2 regions of the Mesorhizobium sp. A556 genome follow, and region 2 is predicted to be linked to the other one. Evidence: predicted binding sites of a transcription regulator. Region 2 holds the regulator's gene; the other holds the start of a gene.
The links. Region 2 encodes HrcA, which represses chaperone genes, less so after heat shock. Its sites were predicted from a motif close to GTTAGCACTCNCNNNNNGNGAGTGCTAAC; they were not measured.
Positions count from the first base shown of each region.

Region 1: groES (co-chaperone GroES) is a predicted target of HrcA. The motif match lies at 4,870-4,898, and genes of this name have one in related genera.

Region 1 covers NZ_JBTMXA010000001.1:581,987-588,071, forward strand. Annotated here, with positions in the region: gene ACX3P0_RS02960 (PhzF family phenazine biosynthesis protein) at 1-904, shown strand, start outside; tRNA gene ACX3P0_RS02965 (tRNA-Lys) at 1,103-1,178, shown strand; gene ACX3P0_RS02970 (metallophosphoesterase) at 1,300-2,427, shown strand; gene ACX3P0_RS02975 (CsbD family protein) at 2,473-2,652, opposite strand; gene groL (chaperonin GroEL) at 2,803-4,455, opposite strand; gene groES (co-chaperone GroES) at 4,517-4,813, opposite strand; gene ACX3P0_RS02990 (MarR family winged helix-turn-helix transcriptional regulator) at 5,084-5,572, shown strand; gene ACX3P0_RS02995 (HlyD family secretion protein) at 5,569-6,085, shown strand, end outside.
Region 2 covers NZ_JBTMXA010000002.1:76,087-82,171, forward strand. Annotated here, with positions in the region: gene hemW (radical SAM family heme chaperone HemW) at 1-638, opposite strand, end outside; gene rdgB (RdgB/HAM1 family non-canonical purine NTP pyrophosphatase) at 635-1,291, opposite strand; gene ACX3P0_RS04915 (VOC family protein) at 1,291-1,701, opposite strand; gene rph (ribonuclease PH) at 1,718-2,434, opposite strand; gene hrcA (heat-inducible transcriptional repressor HrcA) at 2,581-3,666, shown strand; gene ACX3P0_RS04930 (hypothetical protein) at 3,695-3,892, shown strand; gene ACX3P0_RS04935 (PQQ-dependent sugar dehydrogenase) at 4,010-5,359, shown strand; gene cysK (cysteine synthase A) at 5,573-6,085, shown strand, end outside.

The DNA.
Region 1 (6,085 bases), on a different contig from region 2:
TGGCCGGAAATACATGCTCTACGACGTGTTCACCAGGACGCCGTTGGCCGGCAATCCGCTGGCTGTCGTTTTGCAAAGCGAAGGCCTCGAGACAGCTTCCATGCAGGCGATCGCGCGAGAGTTCAACCTGTCCGAAACCGTCTTCGTCCTGCCGCCCGAAAACGCCCGACATCGCGCTCGCATCCGCATCTTCACGCCGGAATACGAAATGCCGTTCGCTGGTCATCCGACAGTCGGCGCGGCGGTGGCGCTGGCGGAACTGACCGGTGAAAAGGCCGCCGGCATCTTCGTGCTGGAAGAAAATATCGGACCTGTGCGCTGTGTCGTGCAAACAGGCGAGGGCGCATCCTATGGCGAGTTCGACCTGGCCAAGCTGCCGGAGCGCCTTGAATTTTCGGCTGACGCGGACGCGATCGGCGCGGCACTCGGCCTCAGCCCCCATGAAATCGGCTTCGAGAACCACCGGGTCTCGTTCTGGTCGGCTGGCGTTCCCTATGTGACCATCCCCGTGGCCGGCCTCAAGGAGGCTGCGCGGATAAGGCTGGACAATCAGGCCTGGGCCGAACTCGCGCCAGCAAAGAGCGAGTGGGCCAATGCCAGCCCCTATGTCTATTGCCGCGAGACGGTAAGCCACGACAGCGCATTTCATGTCCGCATGATCGTGCCCGGAACGCCGTCCTACGAAGATCCTGCAACCGGTTCGGCAGCGGCGGCCTTTGCCGGCGCGATCATGCATTTCGACGGTCCGCGCGACGGCACCGCACGCTACTGGCTGGAGCAGGGCCTGGAAATGGGACGTCCGTCGCGGATTCGCCTTGAGTTGGAGGTAGCCCAAGGCCGGCTAGCGGCAGCGCGTATCGGCGGCCATGCGGTCAAGGTCGCGGAAGGCACGCTTTATGTGTGAGTCGTGCCTGTGACCCGCTGATTAAGAGTCAGCTGCTCTACCAGCGGAGCCAAGCACCGATTTTTGGCTGTTTCTAAGGCGTCATGGCAATGCTTTGGACATAGTGGCCCGATTTCCAGAGAAATCCCGGCATAGGGCTGGACATGGCCAATGGTGCCGGATATATGCCCGCCAGCGCTGGTTTTTCCAGCGCGCCGTGGGTGCGTAGCTCAGTTGGTAGAGCAGCTGACTCTTAATCAGCGGGTCACAGGTTCGATCCCTGTCGCACCCACCACAAACTTCTTTCGATACATACCGCTGTGACTTTTCCTTGAAGAGTTGGTAAAGGTGCCGCGCAGGCCAATTTCGCGAGCGCTTGACTTTGTCGGCGGCGATGATGTTCAAATCGTTGCGCCATGAAAAAGCGACTCCCAATCCTCTCGCGGCGCACCTTCCTCGCGGAGATGGCTGGCGTGGCTGCATTGGGCGTCCTGCCGTCAGGCGCTCGCGCGCAATCGACACCGGTCATTCCGCCCGTGGATGCGACGTTTCTGTTCATCAGCGACGTTCACGCATGCCGCATGGCGAGCGGCCTTAGTCCCCATTGCCAGCAGGAGGGTAAGACCGACGCCGCTTTGCTGCGCAATGTAGCGGCGCTGAACGCCATAAGCCTCAGGGAATGGCCAAGTGAGATCGACGGCGTGCCTACGGCCTTGCGCTCTGCGGGCCAGCGTATCGATACGCCGCTCGGCATCGTCGTTGGCGGCGACATGACCGACGACGGCGGCGGGCAGGTGACGCTGCCCAGCGAAGGCACGCAACTGCTCCAGTTCAGCCAACGCTACCGGCAAGGCGTCGGGCCGGATCGTGTCCATGTGCCGGTCTATGTCGGGCTCGGCAACCATGATCTCGATCAGAACGGTCCGCGCCGCCATGTAAACTGGTACCGGCGTGAAATGCGCGACTATGTCGAAGTCAATCACCGCCCCAGCGTGTTCTTCAAGCCGGCGGTTCCAGCGGGCAATTACGATGTGGAGTCCGATTGCTATTCCTGGGATTGGGGCGGCTTGCATCTTGTCCAGACGCACCGCTTCGCCGGCGATGTCGGTCATGGCGCGGTAAGCGGCCTGTCGTGGCTGAAGGACGACTTGGCGAACAATGCCTCGGATGGCCGGCCAATTGTCCTTTTCCAGCATTATGGCTGGGATACGTTCTCGCTGGAAAAATGGGATCCGGCTGCGCGAATTTTCGACGACCAGGGCACGGGGCCGGCACATTGGTGGAGCCGGGCGGAACAGGACGCATTGCTGGCCGCCCTGAAAGGCTACAACGTCGTCGGCATCTTTCATGGGCACCAGCATGAAACGCCCATGATCTACAAACATGGCGACCTCGATCTGTTCAAGCCGAAAGCGGCCTATATGGGCGGCTTCGCGCTCGCACGGATAACAAGCAGCGCGTTGGACGTGGTACTCGGCGAGTCGGCGGGCGACAGCGGCGAGGTGAGATTCACCAACGCCTTCAGCAAGGCGCTCATTCAATGAAAAAGGCAGCCGAAGCTGCCTTTTTCATTGAATGGTGGTGACGCGTCAGAGGGCTTTCTTGACCTTTTCCTTGGCGTCTCCAAAGGTCTTTTGCACTTTGCCTGCTGCCTTTTCGACCTTGCCTTCGGCCTCGGTCTGCTTGCTTCCTGTCACTTTGCCGGCAGCTTCCTTGACCGATCCCTTGGCCTGCTTGGCCACGCCGGCAATCTGATCCTTGTTCACCATATCGCATCTCCTGGGGGTTCGTTTCGACTTGCGGACCGAAACGGGCGAACGCCATCCAGGTTCCGGGCGGCATTCGATTTGTGCGGTGAACACAACAAAAAAGGGCGCCCGAAGGCGCCCTTTCCGTAAGCAAGGTTTTGGTAGGCTGGATTAGAAATCCATGCCGCCCATACCGCCCATGCCGCCGCCCATGCCGCCAGGCATGCCGCCGCCGCCATTGTCCTTCTTCGGAGCATCGGCAATCATGGCTTCGGTGGTGACGAGCAGGCCGGCAACCGAGGCTGCGTCCTGAAGTGCGGTGCGAACGACCTTGACCGGGTCGACGATGCCGAGCGCGATCAGGTCGCCATACGTGTCGTTGGCCGCGTTGTAGCCGAAGGAAACGCCCTTGTTGTCGAGGATCTTGCCGACAACGATCGAGGCTTCTTCACCGGCGTTCGAGGCGATCTGACGGCACGGTGCCTGCAGAGCCTTGCGAACGATGGAGATGCCGGCAGTCTGGTCGGTGTTCGCGCCGACAGCCTTGATGTTGGTGGAAGCGCGCAGCAGAGCAACGCCGCCGCCCGCCACGATGCCTTCTTCGACAGCAGCGCGGGTTGCGTTCAGCGCGTCGTCAACGCGGTCCTTCTTTTCCTTGACTTCGACTTCGGTCGAGCCGCCGACGCGGATCACGGCAACACCGCCGGCGAGCTTCGCCAGACGTTCCTGCAGCTTCTCCTTGTCGTAGTCCGAGGTGGTCTCCTCGATCTGCTGCTTGATCTGGGCAACGCGGCCTTGGATCTCGGCCTTCTTGCCAGCGCCGTCGATGATGGTGGTGTTCTCCTTGGAGATCGACACCTTCTTGGCGCGGCCGAGCATGGCCAGCGTAACGTTTTCGAGCTTGATGCCGAGGTCTTCGGAAATCACCTGGCCACCGGTGAGGATGGCGATGTCTTCCAGCATTGCCTTGCGGCGATCACCGAAGCCCGGCGCCTTGACGGCGGCGATCTTCAGGCCGCCACGCAGCTTGTTGACGACAAGCGTAGCCAGAGCCTCGCCTTCGACGTCTTCCGAGATGATGAGCAGCGGCTTCGAGGACTGAACGACAGCCTCGAGGATCGGTAGCATCGCCTGCAGGTTGGACAGCTTTTTCTCGTGGAGAAGAATGTAGACGTCCTCGAGATCGGCGATCATCTTGTCGGGGTTGGTGACGAAGTAGGGCGACAGGTAGCCGCGGTCGAACTGCATGCCTTCGACGACTTCGAGTTCGGTCTCGGCGGTCTTGGCTTCTTCAACCGTGATAACGCCTTCATTGCCGACCTTCTGCATCGCTTCCGCGATCATCTTGCCAACCGACTCGTCGCCATTGGCCGAAATGGTGCCAACCTGAGCGACTTCTTCGGAAGTCTTGATCTTCTTGGCCGACTTGACCAGCTGGGCGACGACGTCGGCAACAGCCAGGTCGATGCCGCGCTTCAGGTCCATCGGGTTGATGCCGGCCGCAACATACTTGTGGCCTTCCTGAACGATGGCCTGAGCCAGGACGGTGGCGGTCGTGGTGCCGTCGCCGGCCTTGTCGTTGGTCTTCGAAGCGACTTCGCGGACCAGCTGTGCGCCCATGTTCTCGAACTTGTCTTCAAGTTCGATTTCCTTGGCGACGGTGACGCCGTCCTTGGTGATGCGCGGTGCGCCGAACGACTTGTCGATGACGACGTTGCGGCCCTTGGGACCAAGCGTCACCTTCACCGCGTCGGCGAGGATGTTGACGCCGCGCAGCATGCGCTCGCGGGCATCACGGGAGAATTTTACGTCTTTGGCAGCCATTATTGTGCTCCTGGGCTTTGCGCCCGAAATTCAGTTGATGGTGCGGGTGGAAACGGCGTGATTAGCCGATGATGCCCATGATGTCGGATTCCTTCATGATCAGAAGGTCTTCGCCATTGAGCTTGACTTCGGTGCCCGACCACTTGCCGAACAGGATGCGGTCGCCGGCCTTGACGTCGAGCGCAATGATCTTGCCGCTATCGTCGCGGGCGCCGGAGCCGACGGCGACGATCTCGCCTTCCTGCGGCTTTTCCTTGGCCGTGTCGGGGATGATGATTCCGCCAGCCGTCTTTGCTTCGGATTCGACCCGGCGAACGACCACGCGGTCATGAAGCGGGCGGAACTTCGATTTTGCCATTTGTGTTTCCTCGGTCATGGTGAGAAATAATCTCGGTCCGGCTGTGCCGGTACTCGGTTAGCACTCATAAGAGGCGAGTGCTAACGTAGCCGTGAGATAGTGCCGGCGCTGGCGAGAGTCAAGAATGTTCCGGCTTGCGGCGTCCGATCATCGGCGATCACGCATAAATTACCATGAGCCATGCCGGCCGTGCCGCAACGCGCCATTTTTTTCATGAATTGTGCGCTGCAGTATCTTGAATGGTAAGCACGCTTATTATATATGGCGCTCATGGTTACGGACGGCACGGAAAGACTGGGATTTCTGATCCACGACGCGGCGCGGTTGTTGCGCCGGCGCTTTGAGGCAAAGGCCAGCGGCCTTGGCCTTTCGGCGGCACAGTGGCGGCTTCTGGTCTGGGCCGTGAAGGAAGAAGGCATTGCGCAGGCCCGGCTCGCCGAAATTCTCGAAATCGAGCCGATCAGCGTTTCGCGCCTTATCGACAGAATGGAGGAGGGCGGCTGGATTGAACGTCGTGTGGATGCGGCCGACAGACGCGTGCGCATGATATTCCCGACCGAAAAGGCGCGCGAAGCTTTTGCCGGCGTCAAGGGAATGGCCGGAGAGGTTTATGAACGTGCGCTTGCCGGCCTGTCTCCACAAGACCGCCGTAGCCTCGTCAACGGGATATTGAAACTCATCGAAAACTTGTCGGACGACGAAACGCCGTCTTGCAAATCCGCCAACACGACTAAATCTGCAGAGAGCGCAGCAAAATGAACGCCCGAGTAAAAGTGAACGACGACGTGACAAAGCTGGAAATTGAAAGCCCGGCTCAACCCTCCGTACCGGCCACGCCGGCTGCGGTAGCACTTCCGCACAATCCGGAACCGGCGCCGAAACGCAAGGCGCGCCGGCCGGGGCGTTTTGTGCTGATGCTGGCGGTACCGGCGGCCCTTGTCGCGGTTGGCGGCTATTTCTGGGTAACCGGCGGGCGCTATGAGGAGACAGAAAATGCCAATCTCAGGCAAGCCCGTGTTTCGATAGCCTCCGATACGGCGGGCCGGATCGTCAACGTGAACATCGCCGAAAACCAGCATGTCAAGAAAGGCGACGTGCTGTTCGCCATCGACCCGGAGCCTTACCGGATCGCGCTCGCTCAGGCCGATGCCGCGGTTGCCGTTGCGCGGCTGAATGTGGAGCAACTGCGCGCAGCCTACAGCCAGGCCATGGCGCAGGAACGCTCGGCGGTCAGCGAAGTCGATTACGCCCAGTCTCAATACGACCGCGCGG
Region 2 (6,085 bases):
GCCCGGTGCAGGGCGTGGAACGGCGTGCCTTCCTCGATGGTCAACTGGTACAGCGACAGATGGTCGGCTGCGTGGCCGATGGCCTGCTCAAGCTCGGCCTCCCATGCTTCCGGCGTCTGGCCGGGCCGCGCATAGATCAGGTCGAACGACAGGCGCGGGAAAATCTCGCGCGCCAGCCCGATGGCCACGAGCGCCTCCGACACATTGTGCAGCCGGCCGAGAAAACGCAGGTCCGTATCGTTCAGCGCCTGCACGCCCAGCGACACGCGGTTGACGCCGGCGGCGCGGTAGCCGCGAAAACGCTCCGCCTCGACGGAAGAGGGGTTGGCCTCCAGCGTCACCTCGATGCCAGCCGGCACCGTCCAGTGTTTCGCGACCGCCTCCAGCACCGCACCGACCGTTTCCGGCTTCATCAGCGAGGGCGTGCCGCCGCCCAGAAAAATGCTGGTGACCTCGCGCGGCCCGGTGCGGGCGCGCATGGTGGCAAGCTCCGTCTCGAAGGCGCGGGCAAACCGCTCTTGATCGACCGGCTGGTGGCGGACATGGCTGTTGAAGTCGCAATAAGGGCACTTGGCCGCGCAGAACGGCCAGTGGATATAGATGCCGAAACCGGGGGATCGGTCGAGTTTCATCATCATTCCGAGCCGAGCCTTGCCAGCCTTGCTTGCGCAAATTTCTGGAAGGCCCGCGCCCGGTGCGACAGCGCATCCGGTTGTCCTGGCTTCCAGCCGTGTTTTTCCTGCGCCGACATTTCCCCGAACGTCTTGGCGTAGCCGTCCGGCAAGAACACCGGATCGTAGCCGAAGCCGACATCGCCGCGTGGCGGCCATACAAGCTGGCCTTCCACCTCGCCGCGATAATATTCGGCCTCGCCATCGGGAAACGCCAGGCAGATGACCGCCACGAAGCGGCCGGTGCGGGCCGCCGGTTCCTTCGCGCCGACTTCCTGCATCGCCACTTCGGTGCGCTGCATGGCCATGCCGAAATCGCGCGTTCCCTCGGGCGTTTCGGCCCAGTTGGCGGTGTAGACGCCGGGCGCGCCGTCGAGCGCGTCCACGCACAGGCCGGAATCGTCGGACATCGCCGGCAGGCCGGTGGCGCTGGCCGCCGCGAACGCCTTGATATAGGCGTTTTCCTCGAAGGTGGTGCCGGTTTCGTCCGGCTCGGGCAGGTCGTATTCCTTGGCCGATTTCGCCTCGAAGCCGAACGGCCCCATCAAATCGGCGAATTCGCGCAGCTTGCCTTCATTATGGCTGGCGACGACGATTTTTTTCCCATTGAGAGAATGCATCACAGGTTCCAGATTCTTGGCTCAGTGAATTCCAGCGAATTGCCGGAGGGATCGCGAAAATAGATTGAGCGGCCACCGCCTGGCCACTCGAAATCGGCCTCGATAGCGATGGTTCTCGCCTCGAGATGGATCTTCCAATCCGCGATTTCCTCAGCCGTGGCGGCAAAGCACAGATGACCTTGCCCGGTCGTCCCATGTGGCGGCACCGGCAGCCTCGCGTCGGGCGAGGGCGGCTGGCGCGTCGCCTCGGCATTGAACAAGAGCAACACGCCCGATCCGCATTTGAAAAAGACGTGGCGGTTGGCGACGCTCGCGATCTTTTCCAGCCCCAGCACCTCGGCATAAAACGCTTCCGCCGCATCGAGATCGGTGACGTACAGCGCGGATTCGAGGATGGCGGAGGGGGTCATGGCGTGACGCTGCCCCTCACCCCACCGCCATTTTCTGCAGATCCACCAGCCGCGCGATGCCCTTCTTGGCCAGTCCCATCAGCGCGGAAAACTGTTCCTCGGAGAACGGCTCGCCTTCGGCGGTGCCCTGGATTTCCACGATTCCGCCCTTGCCGGTCATGACGAAATTGGCGTCGGTGCCGGCGGTCGAATCTTCCGGATAGTCAAGATCGATGACCGGCTGGCCATCATGGATGCCGCAGGAAATCGCCGCGACATGGTCTTTCAGCACGCGCTGGACGCTCGCCATCTGGCGCGCTTCCATCCAGCGCAGGCAATCGTAAAGCGCTACCCAGCCGCCGGTGATCGAGGCGGTGCGGGTGCCGCCATCCGCCTGGATGACGTCGCAGTCGACGGTGATCTGCCGTTCGCCCAACGCTTGCAGATCGATCACGGCGCGCAAGCTCCGTCCGATCAGCCGCTGGATCTCCAGCGTGCGCCCGCCCTGCTTGCCGGAGGACGCCTCGCGGCGCATGCGGTCGCCGGTCGAGCGCGGCAGCATGCCGTATTCCGCCGTCACCCAACCCTTGCCGGAATTGCGCATCCAGCCCGGCACCTTTTCCTCGAGGCTCGCCGTGCACAGGACATGCGTGTCGCCGAACTTGATCAGGCAGGAGCCTTCCGCATGCTTGGAGATGCCGCGTTCGAAGGAGATGGCACGCATTTCGTCGAACTGGCGTTTGGAAGGGCGCATTCGGGCATCTTTCTCGTGAGTTTGGAAATCCTGGCCGGCTTGTAGCCGCATGAGAAGCAAGGCGCAAAGGAAAAGGCCCTCGACGCACCCCGGCTTGCGTCCCCGGCATCCACCTCTATATCCTCAGGACAGAGGTTTTTGCTCCGATGACCAAGCCGATCACCGATCCGAACATGCAGTCGCCGGCGTTGCAGTCGCTCGACATGCGCTCGCGCGATATTTTCCGGCGCATCGTCGAATCCTATCTCAAGGACGGCGAGCCGGTCGGCTCGCGATCGCTGTCGCGCATCTTGCCCTCATCGCTGTCGCCGGCCACCGTGCGCAACGTGATGAGCGATCTGGAGCATCTCGGCCTGATCTATGCACCGCATATCTCGGCCGGACGCCTGCCGACGCAGACCGGGCTTCGCTTCTTCGTCGACGCTTTCATGGAACTGGGTGACCTGTCCGACGAGGAGCGCCGTTCCATCGAAGCGCAGGTGAAGGCGTCCGGCTCGGGCATGACGCTTGAACACATGCTGACGGACGCCAGCCAGATGCTGTCGGGCATGTCGCGGGGTGCGGGCCTTGTGCTGACCGCCAAGAACGAAGTGGCGCTGAAGCACATCGAATTCATCCAGCTTGAGCCGACCAAGGCGCTGACCGTGCTCGTATCGCAAAACGGCGATGTCGAAAACCGCGTCGTCGATCTGCCGGCCGGCATAACGGTTTCGCAGTTGCACGAGGCCTCGAATTTCCTCAACGCCCATATTCGCGGTCGCACGCTGGCTGAGGCCAGGGTGGAGATCGCGCGCCTCAAGGAGGAGACCAGGCTCGCCCTCGATTCGCTGTCGCAAGGCCTGGTGGAAAAGGGACTGGCGGTATGGGCCGGCACCGAAGGCGGCCTGCCGGCGCGGCTTATCGTGCGCGGCCGCGCCAATCTGCTGGAAAACGTCACCGCGCAGGCCGACATCGAGCTTCTGCGCCACCTGTTCGAGGACATGGAGACGCAGGAAGGGCTGATGCAACTGCTCGACCTTGCCGAGCAGGGCTCGGGCGTGCGCATCTTCATCGGCTCGGAAAACAAGCTGTTCTCGCTGTCCGGCTCGTCGCTGGTGGTCGCGCCCTATCGCGACAAGGACGCCCGCGTCGTCGGCGCGCTTGGCGTCATCGGGCCGACGCGCCTGAATTATGCGCGCATCGTTCCGATGGTCGACTATACGGCGCAGCTTATTTCCCGCATGCTGCGCTGATCGTATCCGGCTCTGCAGGGAGACAAAAATGGCGCTCGAACAGTTCAAGGCCCAGATTGCCCTCTTGATGGAAGAGATGATCAACCAGCCGCAGGATCAGCACGAAATTCAGGAACAGCTCCGGGAAAAGTTGTCGGAGATGCGCGCCATGGGCATGCCGCTGCCGGCCGATCTCGTGCAGTTGGAAAAGCGATTGGACGACGATTTTTACGAAGCGGGAACCTGATCCCCGCCATCCGTGTCCTCCGGTCTTCTTGCAGCAGGCCGTTCACATCCTCGTGCGCAACGGAACGGCCATGGCCTCGGCCGGTTTGCCTTCCTGGTTCACTTCATGGAGACAGCGATGCACCGCCTCGCCGCCCTAAGCGCCATCGCCGCGCTTTTTCTTGCCGCTGGAGCGGCCTACGCCCAGCAGGCGGACGATACTGTCCTGAAAGGCGAAGCCGCGTTTGGCGACTGGCGGCAGGATGGGCCGGGCGTTCGCCGCCTGATCCGGCCGGACGATCTGCAAAAGCCGTTCGTGACGGAATCGGCTTCGAACAGCGCCGACAAGGTGGCGATGCCGAAGGACGCCCGGCCGCACTTGCCGCCGGGTTTTTCGGCCGAGTTGATCGCATCCGGCCTGCGCAGTCCGCGCGTCGTGCGTGTAGCGCCGAACGGCGACCTTTTCATCTCGGATTCCAGGGCCAACCGCGTGCTGGTCTATCGCCTGGGCGACCCCGGTGAAAAGCCCAGGGACGCGGTCTTCGCCAAAGGCCTGCACCAACCCTACGGCATAGCCTTCCATCCGGCTGTAGATCCGCAATGGGTCTATGTCGCCAATTCCAACAGCGTCGTCCGCTTCCCCTACAAGTCCGGCGACCTCGAAGCGTCGGACAAGCCGGAAACCGTCGTCGCCGGCATTCCCTCGAACCATCACTGGACGCGCGACATCGCCTTCTCGGCGGACGGCAAGACGCTTTATTTGTCCGTCGGTTCCGGCTCGAACGTGGCCGAAGACATCGGCAGCGCGCCCGCCGGCGGGCTCGAGGCATGGACGGCCTCCGCGCCGCTGGGAGCCGCCTGGGGTTCGGAGCAGGGCAGGGCCGAAGTTCGCGCCTTCGACCCGGACGGCAACAACGAGCGGGTCGTTGCAACGGGTTTGCGCAATTGCTCCGGCATGACGGTACAGCCGGCCACGGGCGCGTTGTGGTGCGTTGTCAACGAGCGCGACGGGCTGGGCGACAACGTTCCGTTCGAATACGCCACGACCGTCCGGCAGGGCGCGTTCTATGGCTGGCCGTGGACTTACATCGGCGAGCACGAGGACCCGCGCCATGCCGGCGAGCGCCCCGATCTTGCCGGCAAGACCACGGTGCCCGACGTGTTGATGCAGGCGCATTCGGCACCGCTGAACATCGCCTTCTATGAGGGTGCAAATTTCCCCGCCGACTACAAGGGCGACGCCTTCGTTGCGCTGCATGGTTCGTGGAACCGGGGTGCGCGCACGGGCTACAAGGTGGTTCGCCTGAAATTCAAGGACGGCAGGCCGACCGGCGAGTACGAGGATTTCATGACCGGCTTCGTCGTTTCCGACGCACAGGTGTGGGGCCGTCCGGTCGGCGTGGCGGTCGCGAAAGACGGCGCGCTCATCGTTACCGAGGACGGTTCCGGCACGATCTGGCGCGTCGTCCATGACGCTCCTAAAAGCTGACGGCCGGCGGCCGGTTCAATCGGATGCCTGACGCGCCTGACGGGCATGTCGATGACCCGTGCAGGAATATTATTCCGTCTGAATACAGAGTTCGGAAATGACTTTCCTTGAACGGGTAGCTTTAAGCACGCCATCCACTCGGATTTTCTCGCCTCCATCTCTATCATGCCGCCGCGACAGCCTTATTAGCCCGACGACCCGGAGAGACACTCGATGACCAAGCCTGCCACTCCTGCGCGTGCGCCCGGCCGCGGCCGCGTCTATAATTCCATCACCGAGACCATCGGCGACACGCCGCTGGTGCGGCTCGACAAGTTCGCTGCCCAGAAGGGCATCGTCGCCAAGCTGATGGCCAAGCTCGAATTCTTCAACCCGATCGGCTCGGTCAAGGACCGCATCGGCGTCGCCATGATCGAGGCGCTGGAGGCCGAGGGCCGGATCACGCCCGGCAAGTCGACGCTGATCGAGCCGACATCCGGCAATACCGGCATTGCGCTGGCTTTCGCCGCCGCCGCCAAGGGCTACAAGCTGATCCTGACCATGCCGGAAACCATGTCCATCGAGCGCCGCAAGATGCTGGCGCTGCTGGGCGCGGAACTGGTGCTGACGGAAGGGGCCAAGGGCATGAAGGGCGCCATCGCCAAGGCGCAGGAACTGGCCGCCTCCATTCCCGGCTCGGTCATTCCGCAGCAATTCGAAAACCCCGCCAATCCTGAAATCCACAGG